4 regions of the Planococcus sp. 11815 genome follow, and region 1 is predicted to be linked to each of the others. Evidence: riboswitches for the same ligand, from Rfam matches in the RefSeq annotation. Region 1 holds a riboswitch; each other region holds the start of a gene.
The links. Region 1 has a riboswitch for thiamine pyrophosphate ahead of thiT (energy-coupled thiamine transporter ThiT). Riboswitches for the same ligand answer to the same signal wherever they lie in the genome.
Positions count from the first base shown of each region.

Region 2: it holds a riboswitch for thiamine pyrophosphate, as region 1 does, so the genes downstream of both, M1Q06_RS09070 (YkoF family thiamine/hydroxymethylpyrimidine-binding protein) here and thiT (energy-coupled thiamine transporter ThiT) in region 1, are expected to answer to the same signal.
Region 3: it holds a riboswitch for thiamine pyrophosphate, as region 1 does, so the genes downstream of both, M1Q06_RS08545 (ABC transporter substrate-binding protein) here and thiT (energy-coupled thiamine transporter ThiT) in region 1, are expected to answer to the same signal.
Region 4: it holds a riboswitch for thiamine pyrophosphate, as region 1 does, so the genes downstream of both, tenA (thiaminase II) here and thiT (energy-coupled thiamine transporter ThiT) in region 1, are expected to answer to the same signal.

Region 1 is NZ_CP096991.1:1,001,591-1,009,728, reverse strand. Features, by position in the region: gene M1Q06_RS05075 (beta-class carbonic anhydrase) at 1-172, shown strand, start outside; gene M1Q06_RS05070 (DinB family protein) at 450-932, opposite strand; gene M1Q06_RS05065 (GNAT family N-acetyltransferase) at 1,012-1,560, opposite strand; gene M1Q06_RS05060 (M3 family oligoendopeptidase) at 1,562-3,361, opposite strand; gene M1Q06_RS05055 (tryptophan-rich sensory protein) at 3,548-4,288, shown strand; gene map (type I methionyl aminopeptidase) at 4,334-5,086, opposite strand; gene thiT (energy-coupled thiamine transporter ThiT) at 5,247-5,822, opposite strand; TPP riboswitch at 5,921-6,020, opposite strand; gene M1Q06_RS05040 (M20 family metallopeptidase) at 6,160-7,242, shown strand; gene M1Q06_RS05035 (hypothetical protein) at 7,307-7,456, shown strand; gene M1Q06_RS05030 (SGNH/GDSL hydrolase family protein) at 7,518-8,138, opposite strand, start outside.
Region 2 is NZ_CP096991.1:1,775,157-1,783,294, reverse strand. Features, by position in the region: gene msrA (peptide-methionine (S)-S-oxide reductase MsrA) at 1-211, opposite strand, end outside; gene M1Q06_RS09085 (LCP family protein) at 447-1,391, shown strand; gene M1Q06_RS09080 (AI-2E family transporter) at 1,449-2,639, shown strand; gene M1Q06_RS09075 (sporulation protein) at 2,707-3,126, shown strand; gene M1Q06_RS09070 (YkoF family thiamine/hydroxymethylpyrimidine-binding protein) at 3,247-3,852, opposite strand; TPP riboswitch at 3,933-4,037, opposite strand; gene M1Q06_RS09065 (hypothetical protein) at 4,220-4,432, shown strand; gene M1Q06_RS09060 (protein adenylyltransferase SelO) at 4,495-5,955, opposite strand; gene citZ (citrate synthase) at 6,116-7,234, opposite strand; gene M1Q06_RS09050 (hypothetical protein) at 7,683-8,138, shown strand, end outside.
Region 3 is NZ_CP096991.1:1,673,714-1,681,851, forward strand. Features, by position in the region: gene M1Q06_RS08510 (DUF1905 domain-containing protein) at 1-119, opposite strand, end outside; gene M1Q06_RS08515 (PQQ-dependent sugar dehydrogenase) at 822-2,144, shown strand; gene M1Q06_RS08520 (hypothetical protein) at 2,444-2,728, shown strand; gene M1Q06_RS08525 (hypothetical protein) at 2,814-3,524, opposite strand; gene M1Q06_RS08530 (nitroreductase family protein) at 3,823-4,467, shown strand; gene M1Q06_RS08535 (MarR family winged helix-turn-helix transcriptional regulator) at 4,574-5,002, shown strand; gene M1Q06_RS08540 (putative quinol monooxygenase) at 5,032-5,328, shown strand; TPP riboswitch at 5,426-5,535, shown strand; gene M1Q06_RS08545 (ABC transporter substrate-binding protein) at 5,664-6,671, shown strand; gene M1Q06_RS08550 (thiamine-binding protein) at 6,671-6,964, shown strand; gene M1Q06_RS08555 (ABC transporter permease) at 6,964-7,731, shown strand; gene M1Q06_RS08560 (ABC transporter ATP-binding protein) at 7,724-8,138, shown strand, end outside.
Region 4 is NZ_CP096991.1:2,555,862-2,563,999, forward strand. Features, by position in the region: gene M1Q06_RS12960 (MATE family efflux transporter) at 1-54, opposite strand, end outside; gene M1Q06_RS12965 (TetR/AcrR family transcriptional regulator) at 410-964, opposite strand; gene thiW (energy coupling factor transporter S component ThiW) at 1,372-1,860, opposite strand; gene thiE (thiamine phosphate synthase) at 1,857-2,474, opposite strand; gene thiD (bifunctional hydroxymethylpyrimidine kinase/phosphomethylpyrimidine kinase) at 2,449-3,327, opposite strand; gene thiM (hydroxyethylthiazole kinase) at 3,317-4,078, opposite strand; gene tenA (thiaminase II) at 4,071-4,760, opposite strand; TPP riboswitch at 4,850-4,951, opposite strand; gene M1Q06_RS12995 (S1C family serine protease) at 5,356-6,468, opposite strand; gene M1Q06_RS13000 (acyltransferase family protein) at 6,651-8,138, opposite strand, start outside.

The DNA of each region.
Region 1 (8,138 bases):
CGAATGGCTGCAAGGCTTCGACAACGTAACGGATAGCGTGCGCCACAGCGTCGACATGGTCCGCCATCACCCATTGATGGATAAAACGGTTCCCGTCCACGGCCTTGTCATCGACCCGAAAACCGGAAAACTCGATGTCGTCATCGACGGCAATAAAGACGAAAACCGCTGAGAAATCTCAGCGGTTTTTTTCAGAGTGTTGAAGAAGTCTATTAATCTATTACGAATTAGAATGGAATCTTTTTTTCTACATTCAAAAATCAATGATTTCTCTAAGTATTTGGAGAAGCGTTCGCTCGACTCCAGTGGATCAGCGAGACGACCGAGACCCCGCAAGGCGCGAAGCGACTGAGGAGGCTTGGGCGCGAGCCCACGGAAAGCGAGCGATAAGCTTCGGAAAATACGATTTCTTACCTTTCTCGACAGCCTGCGAAAACCGCTGAGAAATCTCAGCGGTTTTCTTTTTGGAAATAAATATAATCGAGCGGGATTCCGGCTTTGCCGAATTGGCGCAATAAGGAAGTGATCTGCCCGCGGTGGTAGCTCGCGTGGTTGACGACAGTGAAAAGCATTTCTTCGCGGCTGTGGCGGAACTCGTCGCCTTTCATATTGCGGTAATCCAGCTCTTCTTGCCAGCTTTCTTCTGATAGTGAGGCGAAATACAATTCCATCTCCGCATGAAGCAAGAGCAAGGCATTTTTCGCTTTCTCGACCGTGTCGACATCGAAATGTTCAAATTCCGGGCTCTTGACCCCATTCATCCGCTTGAACCACATCTTTTCGACGCCAATGACATGGGCGACCGTTTCACGAATCGATGGAAATGAATTTTCACCTGTTTTTGTGTAATACTCTTCGCCTGAGTCTTCCACCAATTGCAGTACCTTTTGGCTGGCCCATTGGTGATAGGCAAATAATTTCTGGGGATCCATATAGCACCCTCTCCCTTCATTATCTTTCAAACCATCTCCGCATATCCTTCCACCATCTCAGATAGGCGGCCTTGCCCTTTCAAAAATCCTGTTCGAGCAATGCGTAATAATAATGGTCTTTCCATTCCCCATTGATGAACAGGAATTGCTTGAGCAAGCCTTCTTTTTCAAATCCCGCTTTTTCGAGCACGCGCAGCGAGCCGATGTTATCCGGGGCAACGTACGCTTCCACGCGGTGGAGGCGCAATTGCTCAAATCCGAAAGCCGTGATCAAGCGGACGGCTTCACTCGCAATGCCGCGGCCGATAAACTCTTCGTCCATCGAGTAGCCGACCAAAGCGCTGAGGAACGGCAAGCGCTTGATGCTGTATATGGAAATATGGCCAATCAGCTGATTGTTGTCGCGTGAGAAAATCCCAAAACTGTATTCCCGGTTTTCTCTCGCTTGGTAGATCGATTCACGGATTTTCTCGCGCTGTACGGCGATCGTGAAATAACTATCGCGATGCCTCGGCTCATAAATCGCCCAATAATCGCGGTTTTTCACCAGGATCCGCACCATGTCTTCAGCATCTTCTACGGTGAGTGTGCGCAGATAACACGTTTTCCCTTCAAAAAGCAGATTCATCTTATCCCTCTTCTGCAGTCAATTTGATGAATTCCTCAACATCTTTTGTACACAAGGCAATGCCTTTTTCCCAGAACCCTTTTTCGGTGATATCTTCTCCGAGATGCTTCATCGCCAATTGTTCAGTACTCATAACCGCCGTATCCCGGAGCAAGGCCATATATTTCTCTTCGAACCCTTGTCCCTCTTCGAGCGCTTTCGCGTACACGCTGAGCGAGAACAAGTAACCGAATGTATACGGGAAATTATAGAACGGCACATCGGTGATATAGAAATGCAATTTCGATGCCCAGAAATGTGGATGCCCTTCCGATAAACTGCCGGCAAACGCTTCCTCTTGGGCCTGTTCCATCAATTCATTCAAACGGCTTGCCGGAACTACGCCATTCTTGCGTTCTTCATAGAATCTGGTCTCGAACAGGAAGCGGGCATGGATGTTCATGAAAAATGCCACACTGCGCTGAATCTTGTCTTCCAGCAACGAGATTTTCTCTTCTTTGGTCACAGCGTTCTTGACCGCTGCGTCCGCTACGATCATTTCTGCGAATGTCGACGCCGTTTCGGCGACGTTCATCGCATAGCTGCGGTTCAAGTCATGCATCGGTTGCAGTGCATGCGTATGGAAGGCATGCCCCAATTCGTGGGCCAATGTCGCGACATTGGACATCGATCCGCTATAGGTCATGAAGATGCGTGATTCGCCGCTTTTCGGAAGCGATGTGCAAAAGCCCCCCGGCATCTTATGCGCGCGGTCTTCCGCTTCCACCCAGCCGTTTTCCAGCGCGTGGCGGGAGAATTTCTCCAATTCCGGGCCGAATTTCCCGAAATGGCGGATGATGAACTCCGACCCTTGTTCGTAGTCGAACGACTGGGAGTTTTCCACGACCGGCGCGTCGACATCGTACCAGGCGAGCTGGTCTTTGCCAAGCAATTGCGCCTTGCGCGACAAGTAATCCGCAAATGGCTGTTTATGTTCGCTGATGGCTTGCCACATGACGTCCAAGGTTTCCTGTTTCATGTGGTTCATCTGCAACGGCTCTTCTAGCACATTGTCGACGCCGCGTTTTTTATACATTTGCAGCCGGAATCCTGCGAGTGAGTTCAAGGTTTTGGCAAACAGTTCTTCTTTTTCGCCCCATGCCGCTTCCATCTTGTCATAAGCTTCCTTCCGTACGCTTGCATCCTGGTGGGAGCTTAAATTATTCGCCTGCCCAACCGACAAAGTCTTGTCTTCCCCATCGACTTCCACTTGGACCGATACGGAAGCGATCAGCAAATCGTATAATTCGCTCCACGCGTGATAACCATCGATGCCGAGCGATGTAATGAGCCCTTCCTCTTGTTCAGATAATAGCCGTTGTGCTTCTTTGCGCCATTCGTCCAAGACGAAGGCAAATTCCTGCAAGTCTTCAGTCGAAAGCAGCTCTGACCAGACATTCGGGTCCGTCTCCATTAGGACCTGCTTGAATTTCAAGAAAGCACTTTGGAAACGCGACCGTAGCAATGCGTGTTCACTTTGCAGCAATGCCGCTTTTTTGTCTTCGGTGTTTTGCGCCATCAAGCAGCCGATAAACGCCCCGGCTTGGCGGAGGTCTACCGATACATCACTCGTCTGTTCCAAGAACGCCGCTACTAGCTGCGCGTCGGCTGTTCGGTTTGGCACATCAAATGTAGCAGCAGCTTGTTCAAAATCGGCCAGTTTATTGCCTGTTGCCTCCAGATGCGTTCTCAATTCAGCTGAATCGCTTCCCCCTGAAAATAAGCTATCGAGCTCCCAGACTTCCGGATATGTATTCGTCATCTTTTTTCCCCCTGCAGTCACGAATTTTCAAAATACATTAATAAGTATAACATCTCCCTTCACGGAACGGGAACGGCGACTGCCTGGTACATTTCACGATATCGCCATTTTTCAAAAACTTCCTGCACTTTCTTGTTGGTCGTGCGGGCTGGCGAGTTTATACTGATATTTGAGGAGGGATTTCATATGATTCGCGTACTGCTGATGACGTTGGCATTTATCGCCGTCGTCACCATGAATGCCTTGGCGAATATACTGCCGATCAACGGTCAGACTACCGGTGAAATCTCCGACCGTGTGCCGGTCCTCTTTACGCCGGCCGGTTATGCATTTTCCATCTGGTCCGTTATATATATTTTATTGGCTATCTGGATCATCGGCTTTTGGCTGCGCTTGAAAAAAGGAGTGCACCCTTCAGCAAAAGTGTCATTGTATTTCATCTTGAGCGCTGTTTTCAATATCGCCTGGCTGCTTTGCTGGCATTATGAGTTCTTTATTTGGTCGATCGCTGCAATGATTGCCTATCTATTGTCGCTGATCGCTTTGTACTTGGAATACGGAAACGGCGAACGGGGCTTTACGGAACGTTTGCCGGTCTCTGTCAATCTGGGCTGGATTAGTGTCGCGACCATCGCCAATATTAGCTATGTCCTGACTTTCTACAGCTGGGGCGGCTGGGGGCTGAGCGATCAGTTATGGACGGTCATCATGCTGACCGTGGCGACCGCATTGGCGCTTCATATACGTTTCCATCATTCGGATATCCCGCTGACTTTGGTCTTCATCTGGGCGTTCGTCGCGATTGCTGTACGCCACGGCATGGATGAACTATTGGTCAGCACGGCAGCTTTATTCCTAAGCGGCGTCTTACTGACCGGTATCTTGTTGATTAAGAAGAAGCCGGCAAAAACAGGTATGACGCCATAAAAAAACAACCATCAGCTGATGGTTGTTTTTTTATATTTGTTGATTTTATTTTTCGAGTTTTGTCAGCAAAATCGGCTCGCCTTTTGTGACGAGTACGGTATGTTCAATCTGTGCGACGAGCGATTGGTCCGGCGTGATAAAGGTCCAGCCGTCCCCTGATTCGATGATATGCTCAGCCTTTTGGGAAATAAACGGCTCGACTGCAAGCACCATGCCTTCTTTCAAGATCGTCGTTTCCCACGCATCGTAATAATTAAGGATATATTGCGGTGCTTCGTGAAGCGATTTCCCAACTCCGTGCCCTGTCAGGTTCTTGATGACAAACAAGCCTTGGTCTTTCGCTTCGCGTTCGACTGCCTTGCCGATCTGGTTCAGTTTGGCGCCGGCTTTCACTTTCATCATGGCGCGTTCGAATGCGGATTCCGCGGCTTGGCAAAGCTTTTCTTTTGCTTCGTGCCCTTCTCCGACCACAAATGAAATGCCGGTATCCGCGAAATAATCGCCGTATGATCCAGACACGTCAATATTGACGATATCGCCGTCGTTGATGACACGCTTACCTGGAATCCCGTGCGCCACTTCTTCGTTGACGCTGATGCATGTATAGCCCGGGAAATCATATTCCGATTTCGGGGCAGAGACGCCGCCCCATTCTTTGAACAGGCGTCCGCCCAGTTCATCGAGTTCTTTCGTCGTTATGCCGGGCTTCACGGCCGCTTTCATCGTTTCGCGGATTTCCGCCACCATTTGTCCGGCTTTTTTCAAACCTTCAATATCTTTTTCATTAGTCGCTATCATACTGACCCTTCTTTCAAACTATTCTATTTGAGCATTATAACATAGAATAAGCCGCTCTCGCCTCTCCTACCGTTCATTCAACTCCCATAAATACCCAAACTTAGTATGATTAATAGATCTATCCAACAAAAAAAGCCGCCTATCGATAAGGCGGCTTTCATCATGAATCCGGCTGCGTCAAACGCGGCGCTGTAATGAACAACAAAGAGCACACAATCGCTGCGACGATCGCAACGGGAATCATATAGGTAGCGTTATAGACTGCTGAATAGACGAAGACATTGCCTTCCGCAAACATGCCGAAGAATAGGATCCCCGTAATGACATGGATCACATAACGGAGAAATGACCCGATCAATACGCCAAGTGCGACCATGGCAATGACTTTTCCGGTCTTTCTCGCACGCACGGCTTCCAAGTAACGGCCGCGCATCATACCGGCCAAACCGACGACGCCATATGCCAGCAAATAATCCAAAATGACTTGCATGACCACAAAGCCGAACGACAGCGGCGCTACCGAGATAAAGCCCGTGACAATCTGCAGCAAGCCGACTAAAAGCCCCGTGATGACACCCGCTCCGACGCCCCTGCGGAATGCCATCAGCACGATCGGGATCATGACCAGGCTGACCGATCCCCCCTGCGGCATGCGAAAGGCGATAAAATCCAATACAAAGCCGAGAGCTGCAAAAATTGCAATTTCGACCATTAACAATACACGTTTATTCCTCATTCAAACTGCCTCCTTTTGGATTTGCACATCACCAGAAGGGCCGTTTTTAAAAAACCATATAAAAAACGGCGCCAGGACAGATCCTGGCGCCGCTTGGGCCGGTTTTCCATCCACATCCCTGCGCAAGTGTTAACTTACAGGTTCGAAGGGTAAGAACTTACTCGTTCACTCTCAGCCAAAGCTCCCCTTGTGGTGTATACAATTATTCCGCTATTATGTGTATTGTACACAACGCATACTTGGCTTGCAAGGCCGTTTCAGCCAAACGGATTAGGGTAGATAGAAACTAGCAAACTTTGTGGAAGGTGGTGGAGGCAGTTTGAAAACTGCCGGATCAATGATTGATTTATTGAAGGATTTGATCAAGATCGAAAGCGATACGAAAGAAGGAGCGAACGAAGCGCTGATGTTCTGCTCTGCCTGGCTCAAGGCGAAAGGCGAAGAAGTCGAAGTACACGATAACGACGGCTACCTCATGCTGACAGCAGCTAAAGGGCAAGGCGCCGAAAAGATCATCTGGAACGGCCATGTCGACGTCGTGCCCGGGCATAAAGAGCAATTTTCCCCAATCGAAGAAGGCGACAAACTATATGGCCGCGGGTCGGCAGACATGAAAGCCGGGGTTGCTGCGATGATGCAGGCATTTGTCGAACTCGACGCTTCTGCATTGCCGCGTGAAGTGCATTTGCACATTGTCACCGATGAAGAGATTGGCGGACGCAATACTTCGAAATGGCTCGTCGACCAAGGCCATTACGGCGACTTCGTCATTTGCGGTGAACCGACCCATTTGAAGATCGGCTTGCAATCGAAAGGCATCCTGAGAATGGATTTGACATTCAAAGGCAAACCGGCTCACGGATCGCGCCCATGGGAAGGCATTAACGCCATCGAATCGGCGATGAAATTCCATGCCGGCATGAACGATTTGCCGTTCCGCAAAGAATCAACGGAATACTATGAGCAGCCTTCCGTCAACTTGCCGATTATCAATGCAGGCGATCGTTATAATGTAGTGCCTGAAATCTGTAAGATGTCCTACGATATCCGCTTCATGCCGGGACAGGACAAGGACGAGATCGTCCGCCAGATGGAACAGCTGGCCAACACGCTCGATGTCGATATGGAATACAAGGCGAGCGGTTCGACCCCTGCCTTGACGACGACGGACGACCATCCATACATCCAGACCTTGATGAAGGCCGTCGAATCAACGCTATCGGAACAGCCGGTATTGTTCGGCCAGCACGGTGCTGCCGACACCCGTTATTACGCCGAGAAAATTGGCGGGCAAGGCGCCATCGAATTCGGGCCGAGCGGAGACGACTGGCATGGCAACGCGGAATACGTCTCCATTTCAAGTGTCCATTCCTATAAGGATATTCTGATCGCACACGCCAATGCCCCAACAGAGGTTTAAAAAAGGCTGAAATCGGGAAAACTCTACTAAACCTCAATACGAAAAAATGAATGGAGCGATAAATATGGCTATTGGAAGACTTGTCAGATCTGCGATTAAATACGGGCCGATTGCATACCCGATCATCCGTAAAGTGATGAACAACCGCAAGAAGAACAATGCAAACAATGAAAACGATGCACGTAACCGCAGCGACTCACGAAAAAGCCGCTGAACAATAAAAGGCCGGAGAAAATGATTCATTTTCTCCGGCCTTTTTATATTGCTTAAGCTTTTTAAATGAGCGGCAATGCCTGGCGAATCGCTAAATAATCCAGATCCTTGCCTTCAGAAGGCTTGGTGGCAGAATCGTCACTTGAAACATCTTCCGAATCGACCTCTTCTTCATCCGCTTCACCTGATGGCTCTTCCTGTTCTTGCATTTGCTGGATTTCTTCAAACGTTACAGGCGCCGGTTCCGGAAGTTCTGCATCTTCCACTTCAAACCCTTCGCCGTATTGCTCGAAGAATGCGTTCGCCATCTCCTGATAGCCATCTACGTTCGGATGGACGTCTCCGGAATTCGGGACGAGTTCCACGGCATCCTCACCGAAACGGTCGGCTAAATCGACAAATGTCGCGCCCGCCTGTTCTGCTTCCTTCTTGAGGATGTCGTTTAATTGCTCCAATTGCCCAGCCGTGCCTTGTTTTTGACTGTCACGGGCATGCGGGTAAGCAAAATAATAGCCCATTACATAGATATCCGCTGACGGCGCAAGCTCTTCCAGTCCAGAAAGAATCATTTCGACATTTTCACGCGCCGCATTCAGTGCGTAATCCGCTTGGATCTCTTCAAAGCTCAACGCCCCTTCAGCGGCATTCGCTTGCACGAGGCGCAGCAAATCATTCGCTCCGGC
Region 2 (8,138 bases), 770 kb from region 1:
GTAACTGTTCGTACGGGAAGAGCGCTGGATCGAAAGTGATTTCGACCGCTTCCAAATGACCGGAATAGCCGTTTTTCACTTGCTCGTATGAAGGATTCGCCAAATGGCCGCCTGTATATCCAGAAACCACGGATTCAATGCCATCGAATTGATCGAAAGGCTTGACCATACACCAAAAACAGCCACCAGCGAATGTTGCTTTTTCAAACATCGGATTGCCTCCCTCTATTTATTATACTGGCAGCCACCATCCCTATACAATGCATGCAGCTTTGGGCATCAGCCAGCTGGATGTTTGACTGGGGATGGGAAATAGCGCCTGAGAATAAGAAGAATTTTACCACTCCAGCCAAGCACAGACAATAAAAACGTGTTGCAAGGGGAAACCTTGCTTCATTCATGTGCGTCTAATCAATTGCTACAGCTCAGAAAGGAATGTAAACATCATGGAAGAACAATACGAAACGAGGCAGACCAGAAAACGCAAACGTTTCCGCCCGAGAGGCAAACTTTTCTTATTATTGATCATTTTATTGCTCGGTGCGGGAATTTACTTTTTCATCCAATATCAACAGGGACAGAACATAGCCGGCGAAACCGAAATTGAACCGGAACCATTTTCAGGAGATGAAGACAACAGCGGGTACCAGAATATCCTCGTACTCGGGGTGGATTCGCGTGGGGAAGAGCAGTCCCGTACGGATACGATGATGATGGTGACCCACGACCGTGAAAACAATGAAGTGAAGATCACGTCGTTCATGCGAGATATTTATGCGGATATCCCTGGCTATCAATCCTATAAATTGAATACAGCGTATTATTTGGGAGGTGTCGACTTGCTGGCATCGACTTTGCGTGAAATGTTTGGCGTCGAAATTCATAATTACGCGCTGGTTGACTTCAAGAGCTTTGAAACGCTCGTCGATATCGCAGCGCCAGGCGGTGTTGAAATCGACGTTGAAAAAGAAATGTCCGAGAAAATCGGCGTGACTTTGTCTCCCGGCGTCCAGCAGTTGAACGGCCAGGAATTGCTAGGCTACGCGCGCTTCCGTTCGGATAATGAAGGCGACTTCGGCCGTGTGCGCCGTCAGCAGCAAGTAATTGCCGCATTGAAAGATGAATTGATCAGCGTATCGTCAATCCCGAAACTGCCGAAACTAGCTGGAGCGGCACAAGGCTATGTGCAGACCGATATGCCTTTGGTCGACCAAATCAAATTGGCGACACAGCTCGGAACCGGTGGCAGCGGCGAAATCGAACGCTTGACGATTCCGGTTGAAAGCGGCTACAGCTATGCGAATTATCCGCAAGCGGGCTCTGTTCTGGAAATCGATATAGAGCAAAACCGCCGTGCGCTGGAAGAATTTTTGTCTCAGCCACTCAACTAATTTTTCAGATAATATGGTAAACTACAGGTAGAAGCCTGTATAAAGAAGGGGATCGCCATGCCGCCAGATGACAATAGACCGCCGTTTTTCGCTACCAACTATATCCGCTTTCTGGGCGGAAGGAATACGTTCTTTACTTTATTGATTTTAATTTTGATCGGGCTTGTCGTGTTCATCTTCAGGGAAGTGTCGTTCATCTTCAATCCACTCAATGTATTCATGAAAACGGTCGTCTTGCCGGTCGTCCTGGCGCTTATCCTGTTTTATTTGCTGCGGCCAGTGTTGCGGTTACTGGAACGGTTCAAGATCCCGAGAATTTGGGGCATTCTCATTATCTTCCTTGGGGGTATCGGGCTCTTGACGTTGTTGAGCGTCCTTGTGTTTCCATTTTTAAGGGACCAGTTCCAGAACTTGATCGAGGAATTTCCGGATTATTTCATGCGCTTATTGAATAATATCGACCAGTTCTTGCGCAATTCCTTTGTCGGTGATTATTACCGGGATTCAAGCTTCAATATCGAAGCGTTGATTGCCACTTTGCCGACCAGCATCGCGGATACATTGCAAGCGACAGTGACAGGCATCATTTCGCGCGTCACCAGCTGGATTTCAACCATTACGGGCGTTATCTTGTCGATTGTCATCGTTCCGTTTATCCTGTTCTATTTATTGAAAGACGGCGATAAGCTTCCGGACTATTTCCTGAAACTGTTGCCGCCGAGGTTCCGCGACGATACAAGAGAAGTTTTAAAGGATGCAGACAAACAATTGGGGGCCTATATTCAAGGCCAGCTCATCGTGGCATTCTGCATCGGCGTAATGGTCTATATCGGCTTTTTGATCATCGGCATGGATTATGCGCTGCTGCTTGGCGCCTTGGCGATGGTGACCAGTATCGTTCCTTATATCGGTCCAGCAATCGCAATTACGCCCGCTGCGATCATTGCACTTGTTACCTCGCCGTTCATGCTCGTGAAACTGGCGATTGTGTGGACCGTTGTGCAGCTGGTGGAGGGTAATTTGATCTCGCCGCAAGTGATGGGCAAGACGATGTACATCCACCCTGTCACGATCATTTTCGTCCTATTGACGGCAGGCTCCTTGTTTGGCGTCGTCGGAGTCATTTTGGGGATCCCGATGTACGCGTTGCTGCGGGTCATCGTCAGCCATTTGTACAAGTTGTTCAAACGGCGTTATAACCGCTATGAGACAGACTTGGATAAACAATACGATTATACTGAGCTTTAAGAGTGCCGTTTAAAGGCAAGGAAAAAGTGGTATGGAGAATTATCAAATTTTGGGGGTATAGATTTTTATGAAATTCAAAGACTTTTTATCTTCAATCGGCATCGGTTCGATCAAAGTGGACACTGTAGTGGAAAGGCCGCATCTTGAAGAAGGCGAAACATTGAATGGGACTGTCTATTTAGACGGTGGAAGCGGCGATCAGGAAATCGATTATATCGAACTGCAAGTGATTCGTTTAGTGGAAGATTACCGGGAAGACAGCGATTTTGATTTTTATGAAACGCCAGTTGCCAAGCAGAGCTTGGAATTTGCGGGGGCCGTGAAATCAAAGAACACCGTCATGCAGCAATTCGAGATTGTCCCAGATGAGCGGTGGGTGCTGGAAAACGTAAATGCCAAATTGATCTTGCGGACCATTGTCCACGTCAAAAACGGCGTTGATGTACAGGATGAAGACGAAATCACTTACGGCAAAATCGAGAGTTGAAAACAGTTTGAAGATAATCTTATTATGTTAACCAAAACAACACTCCCAGCAGAGAACGATCCAACTGCGGGGTGTTGTTTTTGTATGACCAACATTTAGGGTCACAAGGTAATTTATTCTTTAAGAAAAATTTTCAGCGCCCGTTTTATGTGAAGGACTGTTGATGCTCATGGAAACGGTCATCACTAGATGGGGATATTGATCAGAGCGTGCGCTCGAAAAGCAGGTTTCATAAAAAGAAAAGACCTCATGGATATCCCCGTGAATGCCGCTAGCGTATTGCATGGAATCGTTCCACACGCCGAACTCTTTGGCACGTTCCACTTCGCGGTAGATGACATCCATATAGTCGGGGTTGTTCATCGGGTAAAGCGCGAATTGCGATGAAACATATTGCTCGGTACGGTCTTGGTTTGCCGGTTTAGCGGGTGTCTCCAAATACACATCGCCCGCGGTATCTCCAGGACATCCAGCTGAAAAGGTGCCGGACAGGGCGATATGTTCCTTTGTCTTCGCCGCATGAAGAGTGAGCGCCTTCGCAACATTGAAGACATGCTGTTGTTTGCCCCGGATGACGGTGGAGACATCATCGGTTTGCATCCACACATGGGATGTATCGGTATCCTTTAACGCGCTTTTGATGATCTTGATAAAATTTCCGCTCATCGGATGCAAGGAAAAGCGAAATCCGACGATCGGGCTGTTGCCGCATGAAGTTGGTTCCATTTAGAATCCCTCCTAAAAATATGCACAAAAAAGCCGCATCCGTGAAGATGCAGCCACTTTACCTTACTTCGTAGTCATGTCGGAAAGTCACCGCACTTCCTCACGCAGGTCCTAACCTGATCGAGTCATAAGGGATCGGAGCGAAAGCTCTCATCTCAGCAAAACATGCACCCCCAGTGCAGAAAAACTGTATGCGGTTTTAAGTGTCGGGTTTGCCCGATGGCTAAAGTCTAAGCCAAATACTTTTCCAAGTAAAGGGGTTCTCCTATTTTCAACGACAATGAGAAAGTGATGGCTGAGGTGAATACTCCCTAAAAAATCGGGTAAACCTAAAGCAGACAAGCATTTGAGGAGGAATCCAATTATTATGGCATCAACAAAAAAATTCCGCGTCGTTTATCATTTCGGCGCAGGCGTCGAAGCGGTCAGCACCGTCGAAGCAGATACCCCAAAACAAGCGGTCAGCGGTCTGGATGCGGATGATTTCCGCGAATTTATCGGCGACAACGATACGTATTACCAATTCAAGATGGACGAAGTGAAAATGGTCAGTGTCACTGAAGTCACAGACGGACAGTGATCGAACAGACAAGCGCAATAGAGAAAATCCCCTGCCGATGAAAAGGCAGGGGATTTTTTGGTTCATGTTCCGCAATAGGTCTGGTATGGAGGCGTCGAAGGCGGTGGAGGGGCCGTATAGGGCTGCTGTTCTTCGGAATGGGAGTATGGATTTCGAAGGATATCCAAAAGATTTTCCATCACTTCATAATCGCCTTGCGCTGCCGCTTCCAGTGCCGCTTCCACGCGGTGGTTACGCGGGATGACGGCCGGATTCCGGCTTTTCATCAATTCCAGGATTTCTTGTGCCGAGCGGCCTTCTTGCTGCTGACGGGCTTTATAGCGGCTATGCCACTCTTTAAAAGCCGGGTCGTTTGCCAGTTGGGGCTCTTCCACTGCTTCGAAAGTCAAGAAACGGAATGTATTGGTATAATCCGCTTGCTTTTCCTGCATCAATGCCAGCAAGTCATCGATCAATTGTTCGTCTCCTGGCGCTTCGGTAAACAAGCCCAATTTTTCGCGCATGCCTGCTAAATAAAATCGTTTTTCTGAACTTACGTATTCCTCAAGCGCTCCTTGGAGAGACGACAAGGCCTGTTTTTCCGGAATCTCATCTAAAAGAGGAAACAGGGACTCTGCAAAACGCGCTAAATTCCATCCGCCGATGAGCGGCTGGTTGCGATAAGCATAACGGCCGCCAGCATCAATCGAGCTGAAGACCGCGGATTCATCATAGCGGTCCAGAAAAGCGCACGGGCCATAGTCGATCGTTTCGCCGCTGATCGCCATATTGTCCGTATTCATGACGCCGTGGACAAAACCGGCGAGCTGCCATTTCGCGATGAGTGAAGCTTGCCGCTGCGCTGTCTGGCGGAATAATTCGATATAGCGGTCTGGACCGGAGATTTCTGGGAAATGCCGTTTGATCGTATAATCCGCCAAAGCTTTCAAATCTTCAGTCGAACGGTATTTCGCTGCGAATTGAAAAGTGCCGACACGGATATGGCTTGAGGCCACCCGCGTCAGGATCGCTCCAGGTTCTGCAGAGTAGCGCTGAATCTTTTCTCCTGTCAACACAACTGCAAGGCTTCTGCTCGTTGGAATTCCGAGCGCATGCATGCTTTCGCTGATAATGTATTCCCGCAGCATGGGCCCGAGTGCCGCACGGCCGTCTCCGCTTCTGGAAAAAGGCGTGATGCCGGCGCCTTTTAATTGGACATCGAAAATCTCGCCATCCGGTGTTTGCTGTTCACCGATTAAGATGGCACGGCCGTCGCCGAGCATCGTAAATTGGCCGAATTGATGGCCGGCATAGGCTTGGGCGAGCGGGAAGCTGCCTTCAGGAAATTGATTGCCTGCAAATATTTGCAGTGATTCAGGGCTGTCTAGCCGTGCTGGGTCCAGGCCAAGTGATTTTGCCAATGCTCGGTTTGCGATAACGAGTTCAGGCGATGAAACCGGATTGGCCTCCATCGGGGCATATAAAGTTTTCGGCAGGCCTGCATAACTATTCTGCAGTTTCCAGCCGGTTTCTGTGTAATTCATGAGAGCGCCTCCTATCTACAATTTGTCGGGCATGTCTTTATATTATTATAGCCGTAATGAAATCCTTGAAACAACCATAGCGGGCTGGCTCGTGCAAATAGAAAAGCTTGAGCCGTACACCTATTAAAAGGTGCTGCGGCTCAAGCTTTTGGTCATCGTCTTAACGTTCTTCAACCGGCACGTAAGTCTGCATGCCAGGCCCGATGTATTCCGCACGCGGGCGGATCAGGCGGTTGTTCGAGTATTGCTCCAAGATGTGCGCGAGCCAGCCCGACGCACGGGAGACCGCGAAGATCGGCGTGAACAAATCATGCTCGATATTCAACGAGTGGTATACAGATGCCGAATAGAAATCGACGTTTGGTGGAAGCGGTTTGGCGCTTGTCACCATTTCTTCGATCTTGACGGACATGTCGTACCACTTCGATTCGCCGCGAAGCTCGGTGAGCTTTTTCGACATTTCACGCAAGTGCTTCGCACGTGGGTCGCCTTGTTGATAGACGCGGTGGCCGAAGCCCATGATTTTCTCTTTGTTCGCCAGTTTTTCGTTGATGACCGGCTCGACGTTGTCGACCGACCCGATTTCTGTGAGCATCTTCATGACTTGCTCGTTGGCGCCGCCATGAAGTGGGCCTTTCAAGGCGCCGATCGCTGCCGTCACACCGGAATAGACGTCGGACAATGTCGCCACTGCCACACGTGCCGTGAACGTCGATGCGTTCAGTTCGTGGTCAGCGTGCAAGACAAGCGCTTTGTTGAACGCTTCGACTTCGATGTCTTTTGGCTCCTCGCCAGACAGCATGTACAGGAAGTTCGCTGCGAAGCTGTAATCCGTTTTCGGCTGGATCGGTTCTTTGCCTGCACGGATGCGGCCGAATGCCGTGACGAGCGTCGAGATCTTCGCCTGGATTTTGATGGCTTTGCGGTAGTTCGCTGCATCTTCCATCACTTCCGCTTCTTCGTCGAAGAGACCGAGCATGGAGACCGCTGTGCGCAGTGCCGCCATCGGATGGACGTTCTTGATGTCGTATGTCTTGAAGTGGTCGAGCACCGCTTGCGGCACCGCCATGTTGTCAGCAAGCTGCTGTTTCAGCTCTGCTAGTTCGTCTGCCTTCGGCAAACGCTGGTGCCACAATAGGTAGATCACTTCTTCGAAGCTGGCGTTGTCCGCCAGATCGTCGATATTGTAGCCGACGTATGTAAGGGTATCATCGATGATCGAGCTGATCGCCGATTGTGTTGCGACTACACCTTCTAAACCTTTAGTTGTTGTTGTCATAAAAAATCTCTCCTTTTTGATCATTCTGGTTGCCGGTCAGGGGCTTTAAGTTGCGCTATTTTTAAAGCGCTTTCATCTGGTTTCAAAAAATAAAGCCTGCGCTTTCACGACCGGATTTAACTGATTATTATGTAAGTTTACAGGAAATTGGCAAGTCGCAGGAATTGGGGAGCTGAAACACGGAAAAACGGCTTGAGGCAGTTAATTGATGAGCTGAGAGACAGGGGAATTATAATTTATGCGCATCAAATGGTACAGTAAAGCATATAAGAAATTCACAAGGATGCCAGCGGGTCAGCTATCGGAATGTTTACGCGGTGTGAAAAAAGGGAAAAAGCTCTTGCTTGTGTTTTTGAAAAGGTTTTTCTTATAATAGGGCTAACCATATGAGAATGGAAATGACTTGAAAAATGGAGAAAGATGGACATACACAGAAGGAGTTAAACCATTGAAAACTACGGAACAAGGGATCCGCTATATTGAATTAATGGATGGAGAGCCGGGAATTGATATTCCGGCGATGGTGAAAAAAGCGAAAACAGCGTATAAACCGTTTAATTTCAAAGATAAAATTGAACTTCTTTTCTTTTACAATGAGCGCAAAGATTTCAGCCATGCGATCTTCACTGAATACGGCATCATCGACGATGAATTTGACGGCAAGAAAGCCGTCCATCATCCGTTTGGCGTCAAAAGCATCATCGGAATCGAAATATCGGGAGATGACACCATTCCCTTGATTGCCTTTGTCATCGGACAGGCAATTGAGCATTTCAAGCAGAACATGGACATCCGGCGGCATGCCGAGTGGCAGGATTTGGACAAGAGTGACAGCTACCAATGCTGGCAGACGTATTTCTGTCAGGTCCATAGTTCAGTGATCCGACACGAGATGGAAGGCTCG
Region 3 (8,138 bases), 670 kb from region 1:
AGGTATCCCCATTTCCCTTGAATACTGGCCGTGCCAGGAAGTCTAATATGATACGTCCACGCTCCAAATCCTTTTTTGTACTGCAATTCGAGTTTCTGATTATCAATTATTTTGATCATAATAAGTCACCTCGTTTCTCATTAAGTTTACCAATAATCAAGGATTAGCAGTAACTGTCGCTGCTTACCCTTAAATAGTATCCAATAAGATGAGCATAAAGCAGAAGTTTCAGTAGACTTTCACGTTCCAACGAGAGCTCAACATGCATGCTTAAACAGTTTACATATTGCCGAATTATCGGAAGCTACAGATTAGAAGGGAGAGAAGAAGGCGGTAAGCCGAATCTTCTCTCTTTTTGTTATTGTTTCCTAAAAAAGTATATTTACGGCCGCTCTTAATATGAAAAGAAAGATTGTGTTCCATAGTTCTGTAACTAAAATAAATCCAACATGGTGGCAAACACATCTTGTTTCATTTTAAAGTGCACCCGCACAAACACGTAATAGAAATACCCACCTTCGTATTGACTGCCATTTCGTTCTGAATAAGCCATGATCTTGAAATCATTATCGTAACCTCTGACACAACAAATATATATAACAATGATTGTAGATGTGATTTCTTTGTCATAAACTTCTTTTTTTCCTCTAACCATAAAAAAAATCACATTACTTTTCATTTTCAAATAATTATGATGACATTATTTTCAAAGGAGTTTCATATATTACTTAGGAAATGGAATTCTTAACCAAGTTTTAATACTGGGTTTTTGGGGAAAGGAATATATAGTGTGTTAAATAGAAAAAAGGGGAGGAACACTAATGACGAAAAATTCGTGGTCAAGATTAATGTCCCTCACAGTTCTAAGTTCTGTGTTGGCTTTAGGAGCATGTGGCAATGAAGATGCTTCAGAAGAAGAGTCAACAAATGACTCTGATGCTACAACAGAAGAAAGTACAGATGAGGGCACTACAACAGAAGAAGGTGCAGACGAGGGCGCAAATGAAAGTGCAGAAACTGAACCCAAAGTCACTGAGTTTGAACCAGCATTTCCAGAACAAACTAGAGCACCTGCAGTAGAGACTGAAACAGAACTTAATGAGGAAGTTGTGGTTGAAGGTCTTGGCGTGACTTGGGGTATGGTAGAGTTTGAACCAAACCGCTTACTTGTGACGCAAAGAGATGCAGCAGAACTTCTTATTGTAAACCTTGAAGATGGTTCTGTTTCAGATCCAATCGAAGGTACACCAGAAGTGAATAACTCAGGTCAAGGCGGTTTGCTTGATGTAGCCGTTGCACCTGATTTTGACGAATCAAGAGCAGTATTCATGACGTTTTCTCAAGATCTTGAAGACGGTACCGTCACTGCTGTCGGTAAAGGTGTGTTATCAGAAGATGAATCCTCACTTGAAGATTTTGAAGTCATCTTCCAAGCAACACCGGCATATGATGGCGACTTACACTATGGCGGTCGTATTATCTTCGATGAGGAGGGCAACCTATTCCTAACAACTGGTGAGCGTTCAGACGATCCAATTCGTGAACGTGCACAAGACTTGGACGCTTACTTAGGTAAAGTCATTCACATTACACAAGATGGAGAGCCAGTAGATTCAAATCCATTTGTCGAAGATGAAGACGCACTGGATGGTATTTACAGCTATGGTCACCGTAATATTCAAGGCATAGACTACAACCCTGAAACAGGAGACTTATGGATTGTTGAATTCGGTCCACAAGCTGGGGATGAACTGAATATCATTGAACCAGCGAACAACTATGGATGGCCAATTGTTTCTTATGGTATCGAGTACACTGGTGAATTAATCAATGATGGTATTTCAGAGCACGAAGCGCAAGGCTTTGTGGAACCAAGATATTATTGGGATCCAACAAGTGCACCAAGTGGTATGTCATTCTATGATAATGACGCAATCCCTGAATGGGAGAACAATTTGTTTATCGGTGGTTTAGCCCCGAACTATATTGTACGTGTCGTTATTGAAGATGACATCATCGTTGGAGAAGAACGACTATTGACTGATGAAGCTCAACGTTTCCGTGACATTCTTGTAACTGAAGATGGCGCGCTTATTGCGAGCACTGATGGCGGTCTGATTTACCAGATTACTGCAGCAGAATAATTTATTATCCTCTAAAAGCATCTACTCTCATATCAGCGTCATTAATTTGAGTGGTATGAAAATATTAAATAAACAGGCATTCATGTATTCTCATGAATGCCTGTTTATTTGCTGTTTGAATAGATTGAAAGTGTAATGGCTGTAGAAGAAGGGGCTTGAAACCATCAGCAACTCTCATTGTCTTTTATGGTATAATTACCCAAATTACCAAGGGGTTATCGATTGCTTAAATACGAAAACATTTCATTAATAAGGTTATTTATGCTTCGTATTCAGTTTTATGAAGAGGAGGTTTCTTTATGAAATTAACCATCATACTTCTGCGTATTGTATACCTTCCTATAGCTGGACTTTTTATACTTCCCATATCTTATTGGTTTGCAGCTGGCTTCATCTCCGAATATGGACCGGAATCACCTGAAGTTATCTTTCCACTCTGGCTAATCCCCGCTGCAGTGTTCTTGCTCGGCGTCGTCATACAATGTTGGAAAAAGTATTTTTGGTTAGGAATAGGTATTACGGTGTTCTCGTTTATTTTGTTCTTTACAGACATCATTCCTTATAGAGCAATCAATCTGTTTTGAAATGATGGAACCGGTTTATGAAAAAGAGAAGCGAAAATAAACAAGCCCGGCTCAGTTCATAACTGTGCCGGGCTTATTTTGATATCTACCATTCGAACACAAATTTCAGTGTAATCGTAATCGCAGAGTATAGGATGACGGAAATAAGGAAAGTCGGGAAATGCGTGTCCTTTTCGCTCGGCAATTCGTGCTTGAATACGGTGAAGATCATGGCGCCGGAAACGAGCGAGAAGACGATCGATTTGAACAGCGGCGTCAGTTCAGTCGTCAAAGCGACAATCCAGCCGGCGACAATGCCGACAGCCAGTATATAACGACCGTATTTATTGTACTCCACAGGAAACTTCCGCCACATATCATGGGCGACCGCCATGAAATGCGGACCGATCGCGACGCAGTAGAACAAAGCTTGAATGGCTGACACTTCAAATGATAGGACAGAGTAGGATACGAGCGCGTTATAGAAAGCATAGAACACGATGACCGACCAGAAAGTAGAGGTGTGGGAAATATAATTTTGCTGAATGACGATTTGAATGCCGACAAACAAGACGACACCGAGAAGGCCGATGAAATAGATTTCCGACTCCATCGTTAGCTGCCGGTACGGTTCTTCGATCGCCGCTTGCTGCTTATGAAGTGTGGGGAGCAGGTAGATAAAAATATACGAAACAGCTAACCCGCCTGAAAACGAGAACCACTTCACTTGCTTCAGTTTATCTCGAGGCACCAGGACGCTCGCGAAGAAATGGATCAAGATGAATACTATGCCGATCAAGAACGGTATCAACAGCATGACCCAAGCCTCCTGTCAGATGAAATGATCTGATGAAATGGCGAGCTTTTGTTAAATTAAAGGGTACTATAAATAACGTAAATTGATTTTCTATATTGTACTGCTTCGTTTAGAAATAATGAAGCCGCTTTTACATAATTTTAGCAAAGAACTAACCGACTTGGCCTTGGCGATTCGATTTGTGAAACTTTCTGGTTGCATTTTTTCTTTAACGGCTTTATATTATGTGAGGCATCAATTAATGAGGGGTCAATTAATATTTCTCAAAACTATTAGGGTAGAAAAAGGAGCAATTAAGATGAACACATTACAAAACAAAAAAACCAATGATTTCAATGAAATCGTCAATGGGCGCCGTTCCATTAAGCAATACGACCCGGATGTGAAAATCAGCCGCGAGGAAATGACCGAAATTTTGGAACAGGCATCCACGGCCCCTTCTTCCATCAATATGCAGCCTTGGCGTTTTGTTGTTATCGACAGCGCAGAAGGAAAAGAAAAGCTTGCGCCGCTGGCATCTTTCAACTTGGAAAAAGTGATGAGTGCATCAGCTGTCATCGCCGTGTTCGGCGACCTTAACAACATTGAATACGCAGAAGAAATTTACGGAAAAGCTGTAGAACTCGGCTATATGCCGGAAGAAGTGAAAGAATTCCAAGTCGGCTACTTCAAACCTTTGTATGAAGGCATGTCCAATGAGCAGATGAAAGACATCGTGCTATTGGACTCAGGGCTTGTGTCCATGCAATTGATGCTCGTTGCCCGTGCATTCGGCTACGACACCAACCCGATCGGTGGCTACGACAAGGAAAAAATCGCTGAAACGTTCGGCCTGGACAAAGAGCGTTATGTGCCAGTCATGCTTCTCACGATTGGCAAAGCCGCCAACGACGGCTTCCAGTCGTACCGCTTGCCGGTCGAGACGACCACAACCTGGAGCTAAGCCAGCCAATCTTGAGTATTCGGGATTTATGTATTATATTTGACTGGTCAATGAATAGTGGGCACAGCTATCAATTGACTTCATCGATTATTTAGGAGGTCTTTCAATGCCGTGTTCATTTTCAAAGCAGGAACAAGTGCTGCACCAGTTTAAGGGCCTGACCAATCAAATCAGCCCGAAGTTCGAGCGTTGCACAGGCATCAGTGCGTCGCGTTATGAGTTATTGTCGCAGCTTTATAAAGTTGACGAAATCAACCAGTCAACGCTACAAAAATTGGTCAATATCGATAGCGCCGCGGTCACGCGCCATTTAAAACAGCTTGAAGCGAGCGGCATGGTCAAAAAGCGCAGAAATCCAGAAGACAATCGCGTCATTTTTGTCAGCCTGACCGATGAAGGCCGCGAGCGCATCGTCGAATACCGGAAAGAAAATACAGGCTTCGTCAAGCAAATGCTCCACGATTTCACCACTGAGGAAGTGGATGCGCTTAGCGATATGCTCCGGCGCATGCAAGACAATATCGTTGATTATTAAAAATACACATTAAAGGATGGCGAAATGAAATGATGATTATCCATGCACATTTGCAAGTAAAACCTGACCAAGAACAAGCGTTTTTAGATGAAGGCAAAACTCTTATTGAAGCATCGCGTCAAGAACCAGGCAATGTACAATACGATTTGATGAAATCGGTCGAGAAGGACGGCCATTACACGATGGTCGAAGTATGGAAAGATGCGCAAGCAATCAAAGCCCATAACGCGAGCGAGCATTTCACGGCATTTTCAAAAAAAGCAGCCGGATTCATGAGCGCGCCGATGGAACTGAAAGTCTATAGCGGTGAAGCTGTCCCAATGTAAGAAAAACTTGATGGTTTAAACGAGATATCAGGCAATGCTTGAACATCTCGGTGAACTGTGACAAGATAGACCTTGAAAGACAAATGCTAATTTCATAAAACACATGTGGGGGAATCGGTGTTGCCGATTGAGAGAATATCCGTGAGATATTGACCCTTGGAACCTGAACTGGCTAATACCAGCGGAGGGAACATATTCAAATCGGTCTATTCTGCGATGATATGCGCCCAAGGTTTCTATAACCTTGGGCGCTTTTTTGTATCCGCAATTGGATATGTCCCCTGACTCGGCTCCTGAAATCATCTTTTATGAATTCATTCAGAGGGGGAAACAAGATGAAAAAATGGTCGATTGCCATTGCACCGGTATTGCTGCTGGCGGCATGTACAGACGAAGCGGAAAATCCGGGCAGCGATGTGGCGAATGAACAGCAGGAATTGCAAGAAGTGACGATGGTCTTGGATTGGACGCCAAATACCAATCACACCGGATTGTATGTGGCACAGCAAAATGGTTATTTTGAAGAGCAAGGGCTCGATGTCGAGATCATCTTGCCGGGTGAAGCGGGCGCCAATCAATTGGTCGCTTCCAACCAGGCGGAATTCGGCATCGGCGCACAGGAAAGCTTGACGGAAGCGAGAGTACAGGACATTCCAATCGTTTCGATCGCGGCGCTCATTCAGCACAACACGTCCGGATTTGCATCACCTAAAGACAAAGGAATTGAGTCGCCGAGCGATTACGAAGGGAAAACTTACGGCGGCTGGGGAGCGCCAGTCGAAAAAGCGGTGCTTGGGTCCATCATGGAACAAGACAATGCCGATGTTGAAAAAGTCGACATCGTCAATATCGGCAATAGCGACTTTTTCACGGCGGTCGAACGCGACATTGATTTTGCGTGGATCTATTACGGCTGGACGGGCATTGAAGCAGAGTTACGCGGCGACGAATTGAACATGCAGTATTTGACGGACTACTCGGACAAACTGGATTATTATACACCGGTCCTGATGACCAATGAAAACTTGATTGCAGAAGATCCGGAAACCGTTCGTGCATTCACCAAAGCAGTCTCGCAAGGCTATGAATTCGCCATCGATGAGCCGGAACAAGCAGCTGAGATCTTGATCGAAGCGGTCCCGGATTTGGATCCGGAACTGGTGAAAGCGAGCCAGAAATGGCTGTCGCCGAAATATCAGGACGATGCTGCGAAATTCGGCCAACAACAAGAGCAAGTGTGGGCGGATTACGCTGCCTGGATGTTCGACAACGGGTTGCTGAATGAAGAATTGGACGTGGAGCAGGCGTACACCAATGAATTTTTACCGGAGGAGGAAAATTGATGGGCAATGCACTATTAAGTATTCAAATCATCCCGAAAACGAAAAACGGGGAAGACGTCATTCCGTATGTGGACAAAGCAATCGCCGTCATTGAAAAGTCAGGCGTCCCGTACCAAGTCAATCCACTGGAGACGACGATGGAAGGGGATATGGCGCAGTTGTTTTCGATCGTTGAGGAAATGAACGAGGCGATGATCGAAAACGGCAGCCCGAACGTCATCTCGCAAATCAAAGTGCTGTATCAGCCGAGCGGCGCATCGATGGATAAATTGACGGAGAAATACCGGCCGTGATGATTGTGCGGAAAGGATGGAGACCGGTTCTGGTCCTCATCCTTTTATTAATCATCTGGCAAGCGCTGGTGCCGCTGTTTGAAGTGCCGGACTGGCTATTGCCGACCCCTTATCAAATCGGGCTGGAAGCGGTAAACAGTTGGCCAAACTACAGCGGGCATTTGTTTGCGACGATCCGGTTATCGATCCTCGGCTTTCTCATCGGATCGTCGATCGGCCTTGGCGTCGCGATAATCCTTCATCTCGCGCCGAAACTGCGGGAGACCTTTTATCCTTTGCTGATTTTATCGCAAAACATTCCGATCATCGTGTTGGCGCCGCTATTGGTCATTTGGTTCGGCTTTGGCTTATTGCCAAAACTGATCATCATCATTCTCGTGTGCTTTTTCCCGATCACCATCGCGGCACTTGACGGGTTCAGGCAGACGAGCGGCGAATTGCTTCATTACATGAAAATGGCAGGAGCCAACAGACGCCAGATTTTTTGGAAGCTCGAATGGCCGCATGCGATGGCGTCGATCTTCTCGGGATTGAAAATTGCGGCGACCTATAGCGTCATGGGTGCCGTCATTTCCGAATGGCTCGGGGCGCAGGAGGGCATCGGCGTCTATATGACGCTCGCCTCGTCGTCGTTCCGGACGACGCAAGTATTTGTCGCGATCTTATTGATCATGTGTTTGAGCATGCTGTTTTTTGCGGCAATTGTGTTACTCGAAAAGCGAGTCATCCGCTGGAAAACGAGTGGGGGAGGGAATCCGAATGGCTGAATTGGCGATTGAGCAATTGATGAAAAGCTTTGAGGGGACCGAAGTGCTGAAAGAGTTATCATTGAATATAGCAGACGATGAATTTGTCGCCGTGCTCGGCCCTTCCGGCAGCGGTAAAAGCACGTTATTTCATTTAATTGGCGGGCTTTATGAGCCGGATGCAGGAAGTATTCTATTGGGCGGCGAGAACATCAACGGCCAAAAAGGCTCCGTCAGCTATATGCCGCAAAGCCCGTCGCTGCTTCCGTGGCGCACCGTGCTGGACAATGTTTTGTTAGGGGCTGAGATCGCTGGACACAAAGATCAGCAAGCAGCTATTCAAATGATGGAAAAAGCAGGACTGGCAGGGTACGAGCAATCGTATCCGCATCAATTGTCCGGCGGCATGAAGCAGCGCGTCGCTTTTA
Region 4 (8,138 bases), 1.6 Mb from region 1:
GAATGCCTTGCCGACCGACTCGTTATCGAGACGGTGAATAGATTGTTGTGCCATGTTGAATTGCCTCCTAGCTTTCTAAAACACTGAAAACTATATTTGTTTTTTTAGTTTTATTAGTCCGAAGAAATACTGGCGTTGGTTAGCCAGTTTATTTGTTATATAATCCTACGCTTGATATTGATTAGAACAAATACTTAGATACATTTGTTAACGAAATATCTAAGTGTTTGGAGAATCGTCTGCTCGACTCCTGTGGATCAGCGAGACGGCCGAGACCCCGCAAGACGCTTAGCGGCTGAGGAGGCTTGGACGCGAGCCCACGGAAAGCGAGCAGTAAGATTCGGAAAACACGGACCGACGAAAGCTATAAAACTTAAGTAAAATCAGCTTTAATCAGCCAGCATTTTTCCTATTCGTTTTTGACGAAGCCATCCAATAATAATTCACTCATCGTTTCAACAGCTTCCTTGATGGAGATGCTTTGCTCCGAGAAGAACTGCTGGTCCAAAGTGATATTGACGACATTCAAGATCATCTTCATCAACAGGTCGATATTCTGTCGCTTGATCAGCCCGCTTTCCATGCCTTCTTCAAGCAATTGCTTCAAGTCGTCCCATTGGTTCATTTCCCGGTCGACGCGTTGCCATTGTTCCGGGTAATACCGCTTCAATTGCTCCAATATGCGCAAGTCGAAAAAGTCATTATGGTTCGGGATCATGACGATGAGCTGATGGATTTTTTCCTGCAGGTCGAGGGTTTCGTCTTCGCGGATAGCACGCGCACGCTGTTCGTACTCCGAAAAGGCCTGGTCGATGATTGTTTTCAGGATTTCCAGCTTGGATGAGAAGTTCTCATACAAGGTGCGCTTGCTGATACCTAGCCGTTTAGCCAAATCATCCATCGTAAATTTGATGCCGTTGTTTTTCGTTTCTTCGATAAACGCCTGTATAATCCGGTTTTTCACAGCTGAACCCCCTTCATGAAAACTAATAATACTATAATCGTTTTCTCAGTTCAAGTAGAAGGATTTGATGACGTAAATAAGGATCCGTATTTTCCGAAGCTTATCACTCGCTTTCCGTGGGCTCGCGCCCAAGCCTCCTCAGTCGCTTCGAAAACCTTGTGCTCCCACATCTGCGTGGCAGATGCGTCGCAAATGAATGCGCTCGGCTAAGCTTCGCTCATTCATTCCTTGCGGGGTCTCGGTCGTCTCGCTGATCCACTGGAGTCGAACGAACGCTTCTCCAAATACTTAGATAGGTCATTGGTTTTTGAATGTCGAAAAGATGATCACCTTTTAATTAATAACTGGCTAATAGACTTATTCAACACACTGAAATAAGGATCGGCTTTGTGAGCCGATCCTTATCTTCAGACCAATAATTTACTGCTTTTCGTTTTCTCCAAACGGTACACTAACACCACGCCAAGCACCGCACCGCTAATGCTCGATACAAGAAATGGCGGCATGAAGAACAAGGCGCCGACTTCGGTTCCCATGAGAACACGTGCATAGGGCACCGCGACCAGTGAGGCGATGATGCCGGTTCCGAGAATTTCACCGGCTGCTGCAAAACCGAGCCGTCCGCTGTAGCGGTAAAAGATACCGGCAAGCAATGCGCCGATCATGCCTCCCGGAAAAGCGAGCAGCGAGCCGGTCCCCGTCAAGACGCGAACCGCACCGGTCAATAAGGCGATGACGACTGCAGGCCCTGGCCCGAAGACGACAGCTGCGATGACATTGATGGCATGCTGTACCGGATAGGCGCGGGCGATGCCTGCAGGGAACCAGACAAACGCGGATCCGGCGACGGCGAGTGCGACGAACATCGCCATGAGTACGAGTTTTTTCGTGTTCATCCGACCTGCCTCCCCGGAATCGATTGTTTAAACCGTTCGATTTGACCTGCGACATCTTGTGCCTGTGCTATTGACGAAATGACGGCGATGCCTGATACGCCTGCACGCCAGACCATTTCAGCGTTGCCCGGTTCGATGCCGCCGATGCCGATGACGGGTACGTGCGGATATTGAGCTTTCACTTTAATGATTTCAGCGACACCCGCGGGCGGTTTCGCATCGCTTTTTGTGCGCGTGCCAAATACCGGTCCCATGCCGAGATAGGTGGCGCCGCACGTCAGCGCCTCGTTCGCTTCTTTGACTGAATGCACCGAAACGCCAAGAGCCATCGACGCGCCGATTTGTTTTCTCACTTGTCCGCAGTCCATATCGTCCTGGCCAATATGGATGCCGTCCGCTTCGATTATGCAGGCGAGTTCGACATCGTCATTGATGAATAGCGGCACATCGTATTCACGGCATAGGCCCTTGCACTTTGCGGCGAACTCCACAAGCGCATCGCCCGTTAATGCGCCTCGCCCTTTTTCGCGCAGCTGGAAATGGGTGATGCCGCCTTGAAGCGCTTCTTCAAGCAAGGCGAGCGGCTCTTTAGTACCTGCGTTTGTCGTACCCATTAGAAAATAAATCGCTGGATTCCCGAACAAGATGAACCACTTCCTTTTCAATAGATTCTTTGTACGCCGCATGATGCGTCGGGCCGTGGCCATACCCAATGTTAAGCGGATACGCGAGTGCTGCCTGGATGAACTCCTTGGCGGTGAACAAAGCTTCTTCCACGGGTTTGCCTTTGCCGAGTTCAGCTGTCAATGCCGCTGAAAACGTGCAGCCCGTGCCATGCGTCTGTTCCGTTTGAAGACGCTCCGAACGCAGCAAGATCACCGTACCTTGTTGATCTAGATAAAAGTCTTCTGCAACGTCAGGGTCACTGCTATGGCCGCCTTTGATGACCACCGCTTCCGCTCCGAGCGATAAGATCGCTTCCGCCGCATTTCTGCGCGAGGCGTCGTCTGTGATGTCTATGCCGCTCAACACTTCCGCTTCCGGGATATTCGGGGTGATGATGGCAGCGAGCGGGACGAGCAAGGTTTTAATTGCTTCGACCGCTTCCTGCTGCAACAAGGAAGCGCCGCCTTTTGCGATCATGACAGGGTCGATGACGAGCCTGTCCCAGCCGTAGCGTTTGATGCCTATCGCTGTTTCTTCGATGATGCCCGCGTCAAACAGCATGCCGGTCTTGAGCGCACGGATATCGAAGTCGGTTCCAATCGCATCGAGTTGTTCTTTGACCGCTTGCCGGTCCATCGGGTAAATACCGTGAACGCCCTGCGTGTTTTGGGCAGTCACCGCCGTTACTGCAGAACAGCCGAATGCGCCGAGTTCCTGGAAGGTTTTCAAATCCGCCTGTATCCCCGCTCCACCGCCTGAATCAGATCCGGCGATGGTCAATACTTGCGCTTTAGCGTCCATAAAGTGCCGCCTCCTGACGTTTCGATAGCTCGTCCAAAAAGGCCATTTGGAAAGTTCCCGGGTTCAAGGCGATTTTCGATGCACGGCTTCCTGCATTCGCATAAATCTGCAAACCATATGCAAGCGCATCAAGCGGGGTAGATTCTTCGTCCGTTAAAAATGCTGCAAGTACCGCACTGAGCAAACAACCCATTCCGGTGACCGACGCCATCAACGGGTCTCCGCCTGTGATGTGCTCGGTCCGTTCACCATCCGTCACCAAATCGCTTGTGCCTGTCACCGCGACAATTGTTTGGTATTCATCAGCAACTTGCTTAGCGATAGCTTCCAAATCGCCTTGTCCTTCGCCTGCGTCGACGCCGCGTGCTTGCCACTCTTCTCCTGCAATGGCCGCGAGTTCGCCTGCGTTGCAGCGGAGTAGCGTGATATCGAGTTCCGTCAGCAATCGTTTTACGGCTTGCAAACGATAAGCTGTCGCTCCGGCACCGACCGGATCCAACACAATCGGGATGCCTTTTTTCATCGCGGCGCGTCCCGCGATGAGCATGCTTTCGAAAGAGCGCTCCGTGATTGTGCCGATATTGAGCGACAAGGCATCGGTGTGCCCTGTGAGTTCAGCGACTTCCTGTTGTTCGTCGCCCATGACCGGCGAGACGCCGAGCGCGAGCAAGCCGTTTGCCTGGAAGTTCGAGACGACGTGATTGGTGATGCAATGAATCAATGGCTTCCGTGCGCGCAATTCCCTAAGCATGGCGGACACTCTCCTTTTTCACGGGCAGTTCCCAGGTTTCCATCGTCCACGCTTGCTGCCAGAACTGCCATTCATAATAACTGCTTCTCATAAAGCGCTTTTTCAATTCGTTGCGCCGCTCTTCCGGCAATCCTTCAGCCAATCGGTCCATGCGTTCGATCTGTTCATTGACGAGTTCCCCGAACCATTCGGAACCGTATGTGCCGATCCATTTTTGGAAAATCGGTTCTTCCGGTGTCGCCGTCTTCAAACGTTCGCCGATTTCATAATAAAGCCAATAACACGGAAGCAGTGCGGCGAGTACGTCGGCCAAGTCGCCTTCTGCGGAGCGGTACATATGCGAAACGTAAGCATACGCGTGCGGCGACGGTTCGAATAGTCTCCAATCTTCCCCGGTCACCCCGAGCAATTCCATGAACGATTCATGAAGCGCGAGTTCCGCGGCGCAAGTCTGTTCTGCGTGATGCGCAAATGACTGCGTCGTCTTAAGGTCTTTGGCTTTGGTGGCACCGATCGCCTGGACTTTCGCAAAATGCGTCAGGTAATAGGCGTCTTGCATAACGTAGAACTTGAAAACATCGAGCGGCAAATCGCCTTTCGCGATGCCTTTCACAAACGGGTGTTCAAAACTGGCGTCCCATAAATCTGCACATTCCAACCGGACTTCTTTACAAAATGTCATGTCGCTCTCTCCTTTTTTGGGCAAAATAAAACACCGCTTCCCAGGTAAGGAAGCGGCGATAAAGGTCAGCTGAAGAAATTGGAGAAAGGCTCACAATTCGCCCACTTCCCTACGCTGGTATAATCCAGATCAGGTTCAAAGGGTCCGAACTCTTGTCCGTCTCAGCCAACATGGCTCCCCTAGTGGAATAGCGATATTTTTTATTGTCGGCAATAGAATACCATAACTGGCTTTTGAATTCAAAACTTTTTGAAATTAAGGTTTTTTTGGAATGCATAATGCGAGAGATTGGGTTTGCCAAATATGTGATTAGGTTAGTCATTTTGTTGACTTCGTCCGTTTTAATCCATTTTCTTAGAAGTCATCATTTTATGCATATGAAATTTAATGGGCTATGTAATTCATTGTCATTTCAAATATAGAGCTGTAGTGGAAGGGGCTGACGCCGGAGGGATCGCGCGGGACTGGCGAGACCTATATGGCATAGCCATAAGGGCTCGACGCCCGCCCCTCGGCAAGCATGCCCCTGCAACGTAAGCTCATCCACACTTAATTCCTTCACAAAAAAAAAAGAACCTCCATAACTGAAGGCCCTTTATCGTTCTTCCACATATTCAATCTGATAATCCCCGTACTCATCAATCACGACAGTGTAACGGCGGCGGTGGTCGATCGTTCCGGTCTCGCCGTTTGCTTCATGGTAATTGAACACAGCGCCTGCTTCCACATATGCGGCATCGCCTTCAATCTCGACGGAAGTGACTTCCGGCACGACCGAATCATACACGCGGCCCTCTGTTGAATACTCTTGTATAACACTGTCGACTTCTTCAACTGCCTGGCTTCCCGGTACTAAATACGAAGAATAATAATTCAGTTGCTCATCATTCATGGAATACGGCAGCAAGTCATAATAGGCTTCGATGAAACTCTCCAGCAACGCTTCATCAAAATAGGCATCCTTCACGGACGGTTCGACCAATTGCGACTCGGGAAGCGGTTCCGGATTATTCGCCCAGCTATCCAACATTTCCTTTTTCAAGTACAGCGGGATCGTGTAGCCGATTTCGGGATTGTCCTCGAGCATGACCGAATTGATGCCGAGCACTTTGCCGGTGCTTGCATCCAAAAGCGGCCCGCCGCTCGAGCCTTGCTTGATCAAGGCATTCATTTCATAGAGATCCGTATAGACGAACATTTCCGAAAAATCGACGCCGGTATCGGTAATTTCCCCTTCGGTCGCAGTGTTCGCTGCGTTCTCCGGGCTGCCGATAGCGATGACCGGCGTTCCGATATCGACCGGTTCCATTTCCTGCTCGAGCGGCTCTTTTCCTGCGAGGTCCTCGACACGGACCAGCGCCAGATCTTCATCAAGCGATATGCCGATCACTTTGCCTGCGAACTCCTGGCCGTCGCTATTGACGAGTGCAATAAAGGTCGCATCGCGCACCACATGGGCATTCGTCAAGATATCGCCTTGGTCATTGTACAAAAAGCCGGAGCCTTGCTCGAAATCGGTATAGATCGTGTAGACATGCGTCTTCGCATTCGCGATCATCACCGCTTTTTCCTGAGCGGCCGTATCAACCGGTGAATCCGCCTGCTCGGTTTCAGCTGATGGCGGTGCTTCTGTATCTGTCCCTCCGCAAGCCGCGAGGATCATCGCTGACAGGAAAATCATCAGCCAGTGCATCATCCGTTTGTCCATAGTCTCAACCCGCTTCCGTTAATGTGCATTCATTATAGCAAGCCATAATTGAAAAAGGAACGGGAAAGGACACTGAAATAGAGGGAATGTAGTTCCATTGCACGCCCGGCATTGAATGTCCGGAATCAGAAAAGCTGCCTTAGCGCACTGCTTTCGCAGCAGCCAAGGCAGCTTTCAATCCATTATTTTTCTTGAGCTTCCAATGCTTCTAGCAATGGCTTTTCGAAGACCGGAGCGAACGTTCTGGAAAAAGTCGCTGTCAGATGGTTGCTGTCGAAATGCGTGACGACGTTTCCGACGACATAATAACAGGATTCCTGGTCACAAAAATAATCAGTCAGGTCGATCGTGTTAGTAGTTTCCGGCATATAGTCCACTTCTTCTAAAGGACTCGGGTCCCGGATGACATCCTCACGGTCGGATTTACAATTTTCCGGATTATCCGGATTTTCACTTAGGCACGTCAACACGTTTTGATCGTACCAAGGCGTATCACGCACGAGGAATAGCGGAACTTCGTGCTGCTCGAAAAACTTCCAAGCTTCAACAAATCCATCCGAAACTTCATCGAAATCTTCTTTCGAGCTCCCTACATTCCCTACCGTGAAAATCAGATCAGGTTTTTCATTAATTAATGCCTCTTTTACATTTTGGAACCAGACATCGCATTCTTCAAAACCTTTTCTGCTCTCTTCCGTAAATCGGCAATTGCCTTTTAAATAAGTGACAATCTTTAGATCATGGGCATCGGCTAGTTCCGCAAGCATCGGCTGCCAATGGGCGGCATGTGATCCCCCGACCAACGCGATCGTATGGCTGTAATCGGTCAATGCCCCGTACTCACACGGCTCGGCTTCTGTCGTTCCCTTGCCGGACAAGCAGCCATCTTCATATATTTCAGATCGATCCTGCTTCACGAAGTCCAAGCTCGGCAGGAAGGATTCCTCAAATTCCGCAGGAGGCGTTAGGCGGCCGTCTTCCAAATAAGTGACGGCACCTGGGTGCGTCTCGAAACTTTCGCTGAGCAACTCGGAACTGACGGGCGGTCCCGCCAAGTAAGTTTCTTGATAAGCGATGGTCGAGACCCAAATGGCGGCAGAGAAGACCGCAATAATGCTGGCGGTTTTCCAGACCGGGAACTGGATTTTCCGGATCGGCAACTCGAAACCGTAAATCGTAAAGTAAGCAAAAATCGTTGCTACAGCGATAATCGCCAATCCGCCCTGGAGCGAAACCGATTCGACGTCAAATAGCGCATAGTAGAAAATCAGCAATGGCCAATGCCATAAATAGAAGGCGTAGGAAATGCTTCCGAACTTGACGAGCGGCTTCCAACTAAGCAGTTGGAAAGCTGAATAGTTCGTTGAATTATTCCCCGCGATGATGATCAGAACGGCTGAAAGCACCGGCCATAGCGCAGCATAGCCCGGGAATAGCTCTGACACTTGAAGGATGATCCCGCAGCTGATGAGCCCGATTAAGCCCATCCAGCCGAATAGCCAGGCCACACGGCTCGAGACGACAAGCTTGTGGATTGTCAATGCGACCAAGCCGCCAATCCCAAACTCCCATACACGAGTGAATGTATGGTAATAGGCCACTGGCTGATTGGCTGCGGTCAAGTAGACCGAATAGCTGAATGATGCCAAGGCAAGCACGGCAATCAATAC